DNA from 2 places in the Pradoshia sp. D12 genome. Region 2 is predicted to be linked to the other one. Evidence: a T-box and tRNA genes for the amino acid it is inferred to sense, from the RefSeq annotation. Region 2 holds a T-box; the other holds one or more tRNA genes.
The links. The T-box of region 2 lies ahead of trpS (tryptophan--tRNA ligase). A T-box ahead of a tRNA ligase gene usually reads a tRNA of that ligase, here a tRNA-Trp.
Positions count from the first base shown of each region.

Region 1: it encodes a tRNA-Trp, which carries the amino acid that the T-box ahead of trpS (tryptophan--tRNA ligase) is inferred to sense. The anticodon was not compared.

Region 1 covers NZ_CP044545.1:645,147-652,019, forward strand. The annotation lists rRNA gene F7984_RS03145 (23S ribosomal RNA) at 1-2,343, shown strand, start outside; rRNA gene rrf (5S ribosomal RNA) at 2,476-2,592, shown strand; tRNA gene F7984_RS03155 (tRNA-Asn) at 2,604-2,678, shown strand; tRNA gene F7984_RS03160 (tRNA-Ser) at 2,684-2,775, shown strand; tRNA gene F7984_RS03165 (tRNA-Glu) at 2,794-2,868, shown strand; tRNA gene F7984_RS03170 (tRNA-Val) at 2,877-2,952, shown strand; tRNA gene F7984_RS03175 (tRNA-Met) at 2,980-3,053, shown strand; tRNA gene F7984_RS03180 (tRNA-Asp) at 3,059-3,135, shown strand; tRNA gene F7984_RS03185 (tRNA-Phe) at 3,152-3,227, shown strand; tRNA gene F7984_RS03190 (tRNA-Thr) at 3,273-3,345, shown strand; tRNA gene F7984_RS03195 (tRNA-Tyr) at 3,357-3,440, shown strand; tRNA gene F7984_RS03200 (tRNA-Trp) at 3,449-3,522, shown strand; tRNA gene F7984_RS03205 (tRNA-His) at 3,532-3,607, shown strand; tRNA gene F7984_RS03210 (tRNA-Gln) at 3,660-3,734, shown strand; tRNA gene F7984_RS03215 (tRNA-Gly) at 3,742-3,816, shown strand; tRNA gene F7984_RS03220 (tRNA-Cys) at 3,825-3,898, shown strand; tRNA gene F7984_RS03225 (tRNA-Leu) at 3,906-3,987, shown strand; gene codB (cytosine permease) at 4,371-5,645, shown strand; gene codA (cytosine deaminase) at 5,629-6,873, shown strand, end outside.
Region 2 covers NZ_CP044545.1:978,380-985,252, forward strand. The annotation lists gene F7984_RS04855 (hypothetical protein) at 1-126, opposite strand, end outside; gene F7984_RS04860 (beta-ketoacyl-ACP synthase III) at 312-1,247, shown strand; gene fabF (beta-ketoacyl-ACP synthase II) at 1,281-2,522, shown strand; gene F7984_RS04870 (DUF2268 domain-containing putative Zn-dependent protease) at 2,644-3,414, shown strand; gene F7984_RS04875 (YjbA family protein) at 3,520-4,281, shown strand; gene trpS (tryptophan--tRNA ligase) at 4,811-5,800, opposite strand; T-box leader at 5,847-6,085, opposite strand; gene F7984_RS19680 (DUF3899 domain-containing protein) at 6,133-6,513, opposite strand; gene F7984_RS04890 (peptide ABC transporter substrate-binding protein) at 6,873-6,873, shown strand, end outside.

The sequences.
Region 1 (6,873 bases), 330 kb from region 2:
TATGGGTGATGGCGTGCCTTTTGTAGAATGAACCGGCGAGTTACGATCCCATGCAAGGTTAAGTTGATGAGACGGAGCCGCAGCGAAAGCGAGTCTGAATAGGGCGTTTGCAGTATGTGGTCGTAGACCCGAAACCAGGTGATCTACCCATGTCCAGGATGAAGTCCAGGTAACACTGGATGGAGGTCCGAACCCACGCACGTTGAAAAGTGCGGGGATGAGGTGTGGGTAGCGGAGAAATTCCAATCGAACCTGGAGATAGCTGGTTCTCTCCGAAATAGCTTTAGGGCTAGCCTCGAGTTTAGAGTCTTGGAGGTAGAGCACTGTTTGGACTAGGGGCCCTCATCGGGTTACCGAATTCAGACAAACTCCGAATGCCAAAGACTTATACTCGGGAGTCAGACTGCGAGTGATAAGATCCGTAGTCAAAAGGGAAACAGCCCAGACCACCAGCTAAGGTCCCAAAGTATACGTTAAGTGGAAAAGGATGTGGAGTTGCCCAGACAACCAGATGTTGGCTTAGAGCAGCCACATTTAAAGAGTGCGTAATAGCTCACTGGTCGAGTGACTCTGCGCCGAAAATGTACCGGGGCTAAACGTATCACCGAAGCTGTGGATGCATACCGTATGGTATGCGTGGTAGGAGAGCGTTCTAAGGGCTGTGAAGCATGACCGGAAGGACATGTGGAGCGCTTAGAAGTGAGAATGCCGGTATGAGTAGCGAAAGAAGGGTGAGAATCCCTTCCACCGAATGCCTAAGGTTTCCTGAGGAAGGCTCGTCCGCTCAGGGTTAGTCGGGACCTAAGCCGAGGCCGAAAGGCGTAGGCGATGGACAACAGGTTGATATTCCTGTACCACCTCTCTTCCATTTGAGTGATGGGGGGACGCAGTAGGATAGGGTAAGCGCGCTGTTGGATATGCGCGTCCAAGCAGTTAGGCCGATGAGCAGGCAAATCCGCTCATCACATAAGGCTGAGCTGTGATGGCGAGGGAACTAGAGTACCGAAGTTCCTGATTCCACACTGCCAAGAAAAGCCTCTAGCGAGGAAGAAGGTGCCCGTACCGCAAACCGACACAGGTAGGCGAGGAGAGAATCCTAAGGTGATCGAGAGAACTCTCGTTAAGGAACTCGGCAAAATGACCCCGTAACTTCGGGAGAAGGGGTGCTCATTAGAGGTTTATAGCCTCGAAGAGCCGCAGTGAAAAGGCCCAGGCGACTGTTTAGCAAAAACACAGGTCTCTGCGAAGCCGCAAGGCGAAGTATAGGGGCTGACGCCTGCCCGGTGCTGGAAGGTTAAGAGGAGCGCTTAGCGCAAGCGAAGGTGCGAATTGAAGCCCCAGTAAACGGCGGCCGTAACTATAACGGTCCTAAGGTAGCGAAATTCCTTGTCGGGTAAGTTCCGACCCGCACGAAAGGCGTAACGATCTGGGCACTGTCTCAACGAGAGACTCGGTGAAATTATAGTACCTGTGAAGATGCAGGTTACCCGCGACAGGACGGAAAGACCCCGTGGAGCTTTACTGCAGCCTGATATTGAATTTTGGTACAGCTTGTACAGGATAGGTAGGAGCCTTTGAAGCCGGAGCGCCAGCTTCGGTGGAGGCATCGGTGGGATACTACCCTGGCTGTATTGACATTCTAACCCGCACCCCTGATCGGGGTGGGAGACAGTGTCAGGTGGGCAGTTTGACTGGGGCGGTCGCCTCCTAAAGAGTAACGGAGGCGCCCAAAGGTTCCCTCAGAATGGTTGGAAATCATTCGCAGAGTGTAAAGGCACAAGGGAGCTTGACTGCGAGACCTACAAGTCGAGCAGGGACGAAAGTCGGGCTTAGTGATCCGGTGGTTCCGCATGGAAGGGCCATCGCTCAACGGATAAAAGCTACCCCGGGGATAACAGGCTTATCTCCCCCAAGAGTCCACATCGACGGGGAGGTTTGGCACCTCGATGTCGGCTCATCGCATCCTGGGGCTGTAGTCGGTCCCAAGGGTTGGGCTGTTCGCCCATTAAAGCGGTACGCGAGCTGGGTTCAGAACGTCGTGAGACAGTTCGGTCCCTATCCGTCGTGGGCGCAGGAAATTTGAGAGGAGCTGTCCTTAGTACGAGAGGACCGGGATGGACGCACCGCTGGTGTACCAGTTGTTCTGCCAAGAGCATAGCTGGGTAGCTACGTGCGGACGGGATAAGTGCTGAAAGCATCTAAGCATGAAGCCCCCCTCGAGATGAGATTTCCCATAGCGCAAGCTAGTAAGAACCCTGAAAGATGATCAGGTTGATAGGTCCGAGGTGGAAGTGTGGTGACACATGGAGCTGACGGATACTAATCGTTCGAGGACTTAACCAAATGAATCAAGCATACTTGCCAAACTTACATTATCCAGTTTTGAGAGAACGAAAAAAAGATAAAATTTCTTTAAAATTTCTCTTGAAAAATGTCAGAAATACGATATAATAATAAATGTCGCTGACAAAATCGTCTGGTGACGATGGCGAAGAGGCCACACCCGTTCCCATTCCGAACACGGAAGTTAAGCTCTTCAGCGCCGATGGTAGTTGGGACGCGAGTCCCTGTGAGAGTAGGACGTCGCCAGGCATTATAATTATTCCGCAGTAGCTCAGTGGTAGAGCATTCGGCTGTTAACCGAACGGTCGTAGGTTCGAATCCTACCTGCGGAGCCATAAATGGAGAGCTGTCCGAGAGGTCGAAGGAGCACGATTGGAAATCGTGTAGACGGTCAACGCTGTCTCAAGGGTTCGAATCCCTTGCTCTCCGCCATAATAACTCACAATAATTGGCCCCTTGGTCAAGCGGTTAAGACACCGCCCTTTCACGGCGGTAACACGGGTTCGAATCCCGTAGGGGTCACCATTTAATGTGGAGGATTAGCTCAGCTGGGAGAGCATCTGCCTTACAAGCAGAGGGTCGGCGGTTCGATCCCGTCATCCTCCACCATAAAAACTAGTATCACACTCACATTGGCGCGGGGTGGAGCAGTCTGGTAGCTCGTCGGGCTCATAACCCGAAGGTCGCAGGTTCAAATCCTGTCCCCGCAATAAATGGTCCGGTAGTTCAGTTGGTTAGAATGCCTGCCTGTCACGCAGGAGGTCGCGGGTTCGAGTCCCGTCCGGACCGCCATTTACATAATGAAGTTGGCTCAGTAGCTCAGTCGGTAGAGCAAAGGACTGAAAATCCTTGTGTCGGCGGTTCGATTCCGTCCTGAGCCACCATTATTAATTAAAATTTAACAGATAATGATTTTTCCTAAATATTATGCCGGTGTAGCTCAATTGGTAGAGCAACTGACTTGTAATCAGTAGGTTGGGGGTTCAAGTCCTCTTGCCGGCACTCTTAATATCGGAGGGGTAGCGAAGTGGCTAAACGCGGCGGACTGTAAATCCGCTCCTTCGGGTTCGGCAGTTCGAATCTGCCCCCCTCCACCATTCATTATAGGGGCATAGTTTAAAGGTAGAACAGAGGTCTCCAAAACCTCCAGTGTGGGTTCAATTCCTACTGCCCCTGCCAATAAATATGGCGATTGTGGCGAAGTGGTTAACGCATCGGATTGTGGTTCCGACATTCGTGGGTTCGATTCCCATCAGTCGCCCCATTTTTAGATTAAACTCGAATAATAGCTTATACTAACTAATAAATTTAATTGTTGGGCTATAGCCAAGTGGTAAGGCAACGGACTTTGACTCCGTCATTCGTAGGTTCGAATCCTGCTAGCCCAGCCAACTTAATGCGGAAGTAGTTCAGTGGTAGAACATCACCTTGCCAAGGTGAGGGTCGCGGGTTCGAGCCCCGTCTTCCGCTCCAACAAATTTGGCGGCATAGCCAAGTGGTAAGGCAGAGGTCTGCAAAACCTTTATCACCGGTTCAAATCCGGTTGCCGCCTCCAAAATCTTGCCGGTGTGGCGGAATTGGCAGACGCGCACGACTCAAAATCGTGTTCCGTGAGGAGTGTCGGTTCGACCCCGACCACCGGTATCATCAGATTAATTCTTGCCAAGATTAATCATTAAAAAGACTCCCAAATGTTGAATTAAAACATTTGGGAGTCTTTTTTTGTATAAGAGTAGCAAATCGAAATAGATACCGGAATCTTTATACATTCCCTTCAAATCCCTCCATCTATTACCATTGGACTATCTGAGATAATCTGTTAATATAGATTTAATTTAAATTGAGAACCTTTAAGAGCAGTCCAGAGAGGCTGACAAGGTGGGCGATACTTTGTTTGGAGAACGTATTTATACACATAATATATTATTGTGTGAATAATACGGTTATTTCTGACACCTTCCACTTGTCACTTTATGGCAAGTGGTTTTTTTTTGCTCACCAAGACTAATAACTTGGGAGGAAACAAAATGCAATTAAAAGACAAAGATTTTTCATTTCAATCAGTACCTGAAGCAAAACGTAACAGCTTTCTGAAAATGCTTGTTGTTATGCTTGGTTTCACATTCTATTCAGCAAGTATGTGGGCTGGTGGATCATTAGGTGAAGGATTAACATTTATGCAGTTGATTGGTGTCATCTTATTAGGAAACCTTATATTAGGAGCATTTACCGGTGCATTAAGTTATATTGCAGCAAAAACAGGATTATCGACTCACTTACTGGCACAATATAGTTTTGGTGAAAAAGGAGCATATATCTCTTCATTCATGTTATCTGCAACCCAAGTCGGATGGTTTGGTGTAGGGCTAGGAATGTTTGCCTATCCGGTTTCTAAATTAACTGGCCTCCCACTGGTACCGATTGTCATCATTACAGGGATTTTAATGACAGCAACTGCTTATTTCGGTATGAAAGCTTTAACAATCTTAAGTTTTATCGCTGTACCGGCTATTGCGATTTTTGGATCAACGAGTGCAGGAATGGCCATTTCAGATATGGGAGGAATGGAAGCGCTCATTGCTTATAAACCTGAAACTTCATTAACATTAGCAGCAGCTTTAACGATTACAATCGGTTCATTCATTAGTGGTGGTACATTAACACCCGACTTTGCACGCTATGCAAAATCAGGAAAACATGCTGTAACAACAACTGTCATTGCCTTTTTCTTAGGAAATACATTAATGTTCCTATTTGGTGCGATTGGTGTAATAGCAACTGGTCACAATGATATTTCAGATGTAATGATTTCACAAGGCTTACTATTGCCGGCTGTTTTAGTGCTCGGATTAAACATTTGGACAACAAACGATAACTCCCTGTACGCATCTGGACTTGGTTTTGCAACCATGTTCAAGAAGCCAAAGGTATTTATGGTTATGATGAACGGTACGATTGGTACGGTATTTGCCATCGTACTTTATAACAATTTCACAAGCTGGCTGACATTCCTAGGATCCACTCTGCCGGCTATTGGATCAATTATTATTGTGGATTTCTTCTTTATCCAAAAAAGACAATATATTCAGTATGAGCAGGCAAACATTGCAAAAGTACATGTTCCAGCCATCATTGCATGGGCTGTTGGTGTCATCTCGGGGTTAACATTGCCGGGAATCGCTTCACTAAACACATTATTGATTACAGGAATTGTTTATGTAGTTGCTGTTAAGCTAATGAAAACAACAGTTGTTACGGTAAGGGAAGAGGAGGTAGGATGCTATTATGAAAAAGTGGGCTAATGCTGCAATCTTTGGAAGAGAAGGCCTTTGGGATTTACTAATAGAAAATGGTTCATTTTTAAAGATTGTTGAGGCAGGTACAGGTGAATTTGACAGCTGTGAAACAATTGATCTAAGTGGAAAGCTGGTTTGTGCGCCATTTATTGAACCTCATATTCATCTAGATACTACTTTAACGGCAGGCCAACCACGTTGGAATGAAAGTGGGACTTTATTTGAAGGTATTCAATGTTGGTCTGAACGCAAAGATTCCTTAATAAAAGAGGATGTAAAAGAGCGTGCAAAGAAAGCCCTTAGCTGGCAAATTGCTAACGGAATAGGTGCTGTGCGTACACATGTCGATACAACGGATCCTTCTTTAGTAGCATTAGAAGCTATGCTTGAAGTGAAAGCAGAAATGAAAGACTTTGTTGATTTACAAATTGTCGCTTTCCCGCAGGAAGGTCTAATATCTTATCCAAATGGGTTGGAGCTAGTAGAGGAAGCCTTAAAAATGGGTGCTGATATTGTTGGGGGAATCCCTCACTTTGAATTTACGCGTGAAGACGGAGTTCAATCGGTTCGCGAGATTTTTAAATTGGCCATGAAATATGACAAGCCGATTGATATTCATTGTGATGAAATTGATGATGAGCAGTCTCGCCATGTGGAAGTTGTAGCACGTGAAACGATTATGAATGATTACCAAGGTCGTGTTACAGCAAGTCATACGACGGCAATGGGATCTTACAATGATGCCTACGCATATAAATTAATGCGTGTACTTAGACTTGCCGAATTGAATTTCGTAGCAAATCCATTAGTGAATATTCATCTGCAGGGGCGTTTTGACACGTATCCAAAACGTCGTGGCTTAACACGCGTAAAAGAGCTTGATCAAAACGGATTAAATGTTTGCTTCGGTCATGATGATATTATGGATCCTTGGTATCCAATCGGAAACGGGAATATGCTTCAAGTATTGCATATGGGCTTACATGCTTCACAGTTAATGGGCTATAGTGATATTGCAAACAGTTTACGTTTTGTGACTGGTAATAGTGCTAAAGCATTGAACCTTAAAAATTACGGTATTGCAGAAGGAAATCCAGCAAACTTCGTTGTGCTGAATGCGGAAGATGGTTACCATGCCCTTCGCCTGCAAGCAGAGATTCTATACTCTGTTCGAAACGGTAAAGTGATTGCTGAAACGAAGCCTCGCGAGACGAACATTTTTCTGCAAGGTCAA
Region 2 (6,873 bases):
ATTGGATGCTTGCTGTTCTTCAGGGGGAGGATCTTCCTTCGCCTGATTTTTCGTATGACGATCACCAAACATAAATCGATTAAAAGCCTCCTGATTGTCTGACCTGTTTCTATGATCATTGTTCAAGACATTCACCTCGTTTTTCACATATTCTTACTAATTAATGTATGTTGATATTGCTGGCTTGTATGGACATTCATTCATCTTTTTCGGAAAATTTGTTGCAATAAGGATTGATTTCTTTTAGAATTAGTACCAAGTCATAATATCAAATAATATAATCAGATGAATATAGCAAGAGGGGTGTAAGGATGAATGCTGGCATAATCGGAATTGGCAAATATCTTCCTGAAAACGTGGTAACAAACTTTGATTTGGAAAAAAAGATTGATACGTCAGATGAATGGATCCGAACACGCACTGGAATAGAAGAAAGAAGAATTGCCGATGATACCGTTGATTCTTCACATATGGCCTACGAGGCAGCAGTCAGGGCGATGGAGAATGCTGGAGTGACTGCTGAGGAAATTGAATTAATTCTAGTGGCAACTGTCACACCGGACCAATCCTTTCCTACAGTTTCCTGTATGATTCAAGAAAGATTGGGCGCAGTTAATGCAGCAGCTATGGATATTAGTGCAGCCTGTGCAGGATTTACCTATGGAATTGTAACTGCAAGTCAATTTATTAGGACAGGCAGCTATCGCACAATCTTGGTAGTAGGTGTGGAAAAGCTTTCAAAAATTACGGATTGGAATGACCGTAATACGGCTGTACTATTCGGAGACGGAGCAGGAGCAGCAGTATTGGGTCCTGTCAGTGATGGAAAGGGCATTCTATCTTTCGAGCTTGGAGCGGACGGTTCTGGTGGCATTCATTTAGAGAAAAAGCAAGATTATCTCACGATGAATGGCCGGGAAGTGTATAAGTTTGCAGTTAGACAAATGGGTGAATCATCCATCAATGTTTTAAATAAAGCAGGTTTGACAAAAGAGGATGTAGACTTTTTAATTCCGCATCAAGCAAATATACGAATTATGGAAGCTGCGAGACAAAGATTGGAGCTTCCAATTGAAAAGATGTCCAAAACGATTCATAAATATGGCAACACATCGTCATCTACTATTCCGATTGCGCTTGCTGAAGAAGTGGAAGCAGGAAAAATAAAAGACGGTGATTTGCTAGTATTAGTTGGTTTTGGAGCCGGTTTAACATGGGGAGCAGTTGCGATGCGATGGGGCAAATAAGAAAAGCCGAGATTAACTCAAGGAGAGATTGTAATGGAGAGTAAACGTGTAGTTGTGACAGGTATGGGGACCATATCACCTTTAGGCAATACTATCCGGGAGAACTGGGAAAACTTAGTGGCCGGAGTTTCAGGAATCGGGCCATTAACCAGAGTTAATGCGGATGAGTACCCTGCTAAGACAGCGGGGGAAGTAAAAAACTTTGAGATAACAGATATTATTGATCGGAAAGAAGCTAGAAAAATGGACCGGTTCACCCATTATGCGATTGCAGCATCAAAAATGGCAGTTGAGGATGCTAAATTGGAGATTACTCCTGAGAACGCAAATCGTGTTGGTGTATGGATTGGTTCCGGAATTGGCGGCATGGAGACATTCGAACAGCAATATGAAACATTTCAAAAAAGAGGCTATCGTAGGGTCAGTCCATTTTTTGTGCCGATGCTTATTCCGGACATGGCTGCAGGACAAGTATCCATACTTCTCGGAGCTAAAGGGGTAAATTCCTGTACGGTGACAGCATGTGCTACAGGAACGAATTCAATCGGAGATGCGTTTAAAGTTATCCAGCGCGGTGATGCGGATGTGATGATTACAGGAGGTGCGGAAGCCCCTATCACGAAAATGTCTGTAGCTGGTTTCTGTGCGAATACTGCTTTATCCTCTAACCCAGATCCTAAAACATCAAGCCGTCCATTTGATAAAAATCGAGATGGATTTGTTATTGGAGAAGGTTCAGGCATTCTCGTACTTGAGGAATTATCACATGCAATTGCGAGAAATGCGCCGATATATGCTGAAATTGTCGGATATGGATCAACAGGGGATGCCCATCATATAACCGCTCCAGCCCCTGAAGGAGAAGGTGGCGCAAGAGCGATGAAAATGGCTATTGATGATGCAGGTCTTGATCCGGAACAGATTGATTATATTAATGCTCATGGAACAAGCACAGAATACAATGATTCCTATGAAACGATGGCCATTAAAACAGTCTTTGGTGATCACGCTTATAAACTGGCAGTAAGTTCAACAAAATCGATGACCGGTCATTTATTGGGAGCAGCAGGTGGCGTTGAAGCAGTCTATACGGTTTTGGCAATCAAGAATGGTATCATTCCACCGACTATTAATCTTGAAACACCGGATCCCGTGTGTGATCTTGATTATGTCCCGGGTGAAGCAAGAAAACGCCAAGTTGACTGTGCGATGAGTAATTCACTTGGATTTGGCGGCCACAATGCCACAATCGTTTTTAAAAAATATAACGGATAGAAAACTTCAAGCGGCCTCTCTTTTTGGTTCATCTACCAAAAAGGGAGGCTATTTTGATTCCCATAAAATATATCCTTTCATATAATGCTCTATTCAAATATAAACAGGATAGGTGAATGGGATGGGAGTTATCAGAACGGATAAATGGTTGGAGGAGTCCTTTAATGATCGGTTAAAAATAGAAGAGAATATTTTAGACACAGTAAATATGCGAGAACATGTTCTAATTGAAGTTTTAAATAGAATTGGCCTATACCAGCCCAACCTAAAAACAAACAAGACATATCAAAATATGAAGGAACGGAAGGTGTGGCATAGAATCGCACTTTATCATAAAAAATATAAAAAAGCATGGGATGGTCCGGATATTCCTATTTTCCTATTTCCGATGGCAAGTGAAGTGTTCAGCTTATTTCGCTCTCCCAATAAACATAAATCAGGGATTGCTTTCATTGATAAATTGTTTTTATTTATATCGGAGAAGGTGAAGGATAAAGAACTGGAAGCTCTATTTGTCCATGAATATCATCATACAACGAGATTGGAATCCCTGGGGGGGCAGGTTAAGCATAGATTGGCAGACTCTATTATTATGGAGGGTCTTGCAGAATTTGCGGTATCAGAATATTGCGGTGAATCGTATTTGGCGCCTTGGATAACCAATTATCAAACGAAGGAAATCGAAGAACTGATTACAGAAAAATTCAAACCGAACTTTGATATGAAGCGATCTGATCCCCTTCATGATAAGTTGTTATTTGGGCATGGTACAATGCCAAAAATGGCCGGATATGCGGCAGGTTACAAACTTGTAAAGGATTATGCAGATCTTCATTCCATGAAGACTAGGGATATGATTGGTCTTTCTACTGATAAAATAATCAATGGATAATTCACTATGCAAAGAAAATCAATTTGCCACTCATACAAGGAATATTTTACAGGAAACTTGCCTATAATGATTGACAAATAGGATAGAAGTGAGGGATATTCGGGAATGTTGTATCTCCATGATGTTTGGGTAAATTGGTTTGAAGGTGAAGAAAACAGTTATAACATTTGCAGCTTTCACGAGTGGAGGAAAGAGGATACGGTTGAGTTACTTGACCAGGTTCCGCTTTTGAAGTTGGAGCCGGTTCTTTTTCACTACATTGAAAATGATTTATTGGAATTGCCTTCAAGTCTTCTACAGGATGTTTATAAGAAGGCGTATATTCGGAAGAATCATGAAAGACTTCCGATGGATTATTGTTTTGTTGCTACAGATGGGACAGGCATCATTGCTATTGATACGATAGGATACACCATACCAATCCGAAAGAGTAGATTAATTCCAAGGCAGGAGCAATTGGCTTATGATATGGTACGTAATGTGGATGCGCATCAGTATGACTATCAGTCAATGATTACAGATTATCAGAAGAAAGAGTATCATATCCTTTCCCCATCTCCTGATTTTATGCTGGGGTTAACACGCAAGGAACGTCAATTAAAGCAATTATTGTTCATGGTACTTGATCAATTAAAAAGTTCAAGCAATACAGCTGAAATTCGTTATTGGTATACAGAATGGGCGCCTGAACAATATTCAACAGTTTTAAAAATGGATTTTGATGAAATATGGCACAAGCTATACTCGGAAATGAAGATAGGCTGGTCAGAAAAACACGCCATGTTATGTGAACGTTTAATAAAAGGCCAACCATTTTTCGAAAAGCTCTGGGAAATAGAAGTAGGAGATCGACCATCCATGCTGTAATGGATGGTTTTTTTATATAAAAAGCTTATGACTCAAGCTCCTAGGAGCCGAAGCTAGATTAAGTAAAAAGCTGAGGCGACTGTTCAGCTCCGACAAGCATAAGAGGAGGCACGTAGGGAGGCGCTCTTTCCTCCCGTAGTGGCTACACTTATGACCTCGAGGAGCTAGGAGCCGAAGCTAGATTGAATAAAAACCTGAAACTAACTTAAGGAACGAAAACTAAAAGCGCCACATCGTGTGGCAACGTCTTTGTGACCAACATGCTGTTGGCCTCCGTAGTGGCTACACTTATGACCTCGAGGAGCTAGGAGCCGAAGCTAGATTGAATAAAAGCTGAAACTAACTTAAGGAACGAAGACTAAAAGCGCCACATCGTGTGGCAACGTCTTTGTGACCAACATCCTGTTGGCCTCCGCAGAGTATTTGCTTATGACTCGAGTTCCTAGGCCCTGAAGTCGAATATAATAAAAAAGTGCTGAAGCTAGATTCAATACAAATCTAGCTTCAGCACTTTAATTTAGAACAATCTTTATCTTCTTTTACGACCTAAACCAATTGCGTTTTTCATTTTTCGTAATGTTTTATTAGCAGCTTTATTTGCCTCGAGAGCTCCTTTGTCGAGGATTTCATCCAATTCAGGGGAATTCAGTAATTCCTGATGACGTTCCTGAATAGGTCGTAGTGTTTCAACCACTACATTGGCAACCTCTGCTTTAAAATCTCCATATCCCTTACCTACAAAGCGTTTTTCAATGGATTCTATGCTTTCACCGCTTAGTGCAGAGTGAATGGATAGAAGGTTTGAAATACCTGGTTTATTTTCCTTGTCGAATTTCACGATTCCTTCTGAATCCGTAACCGCACTCTTGATTTTCTTCTCAACCTGCTTTAGATCATCTAATAAAGAAATAGTTGATTTTTTATTTGGATCGGATTTGCTCATTTTTTTGATTGGCTCCTGTAAAGCCATGATTCGCGCCCCTGAAGCAGGTAGTTGGATATCAGGGATTGTAAAGACATCTCCATATTTTTTATTGAAGCGTTCAGCAATATCACGTGTCAATTCAACATGCTGTTTTTGATCATCGCCTACTGGAACAATGTTGGTTTGATATAAAAGGATATCAGCAGCCATCAATGGAGGATAAGTCAGAAGACCGGCTGAAACAGATACCTGTGATTTAGATTTATCTTTATATTGAGTCATTCGCTCAAGTTCACCAATAGAAGTATTACATTGCATAATCCATCCGGCTTCTGTATGAGCGGGAACCTCAGATTGGATAAAAATTGTCGCTTTCTCAGGATCAATCCCAACAGCCAGATAAAGGGCTGCAAGATTTCGAATGTTCTTTCTTAGTTCGAGGCGATCCTGCGGAACCGTAATCGCATGGTGATCAACTATGCAAAAGTAACAATGGGAATCATTTTGCAATTCTACGAACTGCCGTAATGCTCCTATATAATTACCAAGGGTCACCAGACCGGTTGGCTGAATGCCAGAAAAAATAATACTCATTTTCATTCTCCTTTCAATATAAAAAATCCCATTCGTCTCCACTATTAAAAGGGACGAATGGGATTCGCGGTACCACCCTAATTGTTTACGTTCTATACATAAACCACTCAGGAATATCCAAAAAGATATTCTTGCCCAGTAACGCGGGCAAACGTCCTGTCATACTGTCATTTTTCCTACAGGAGGCTTAAAAGTCCATTCAGGTATACGGGCTGTTTGTTCGCAGCAACCACAAACTCTCTGAAAACCTTGTACTACCTTACTACTCTTTGTCATAGCCTATAATAAATATTAAGTAATGATATTCTACTTAAACCTGATTAGAAAAGCAACTATCCAAAGAAAATAATTGAGCAAATAAAGGTAATGACACATGAAAAGATACCTGCATAAAGTAAAGGGCTAGTCCAGGAAAAGGTAAGTACCTCCATATTCGGGCCTTTATCTTTAGAATCGCCTTCTAGTTCAGATATATATTCTTCTTTTTTTGAATTGATTTTCCAGAATTTTTTAAACGAGTAGGAAAAGAAAGAAAAGAAACCTCCTCCTATTACATATAGGAGAGCGCCGGCACAAACATAAAAGAGGCCTATCATAAAATAGCTATCAATCAATGAAAGCAGAAAGGGACTTTTTATATTAATTGAATAGATAATTGAAATTAGAAGGCTGATACCGTTTAATAAAAGAAATTTTTTTGGTGAAGACTTCATGGGTTTCCTCCGAATATAAGTTGTTTTATAAAGTGTATTTAAATTTTATACCAATAATTTAAAAATTAAAAGTTGCAAGTTTATTTATAAAATTTTATTATATTCATAACGTTTCATTTTAATTAAATATGCTTTTCTGGTTGGAATTATCTGAAAAATATAATTTTTTTGTTTTTATAGGATATTTTACCCAGACATTGGTGTATCAAGGTTTGTTGTTAATTTTTGTATTCGAAATGACATATGTTCGTAAACAAAATGTAAAAAAATGATTGCAAAAAATTCTGAAACGTTTTATGATTGGTTACGAAATCTTCTGAAAATTAGAAGAGTAAAAAATAGGGAGGTCATTTACTAGTA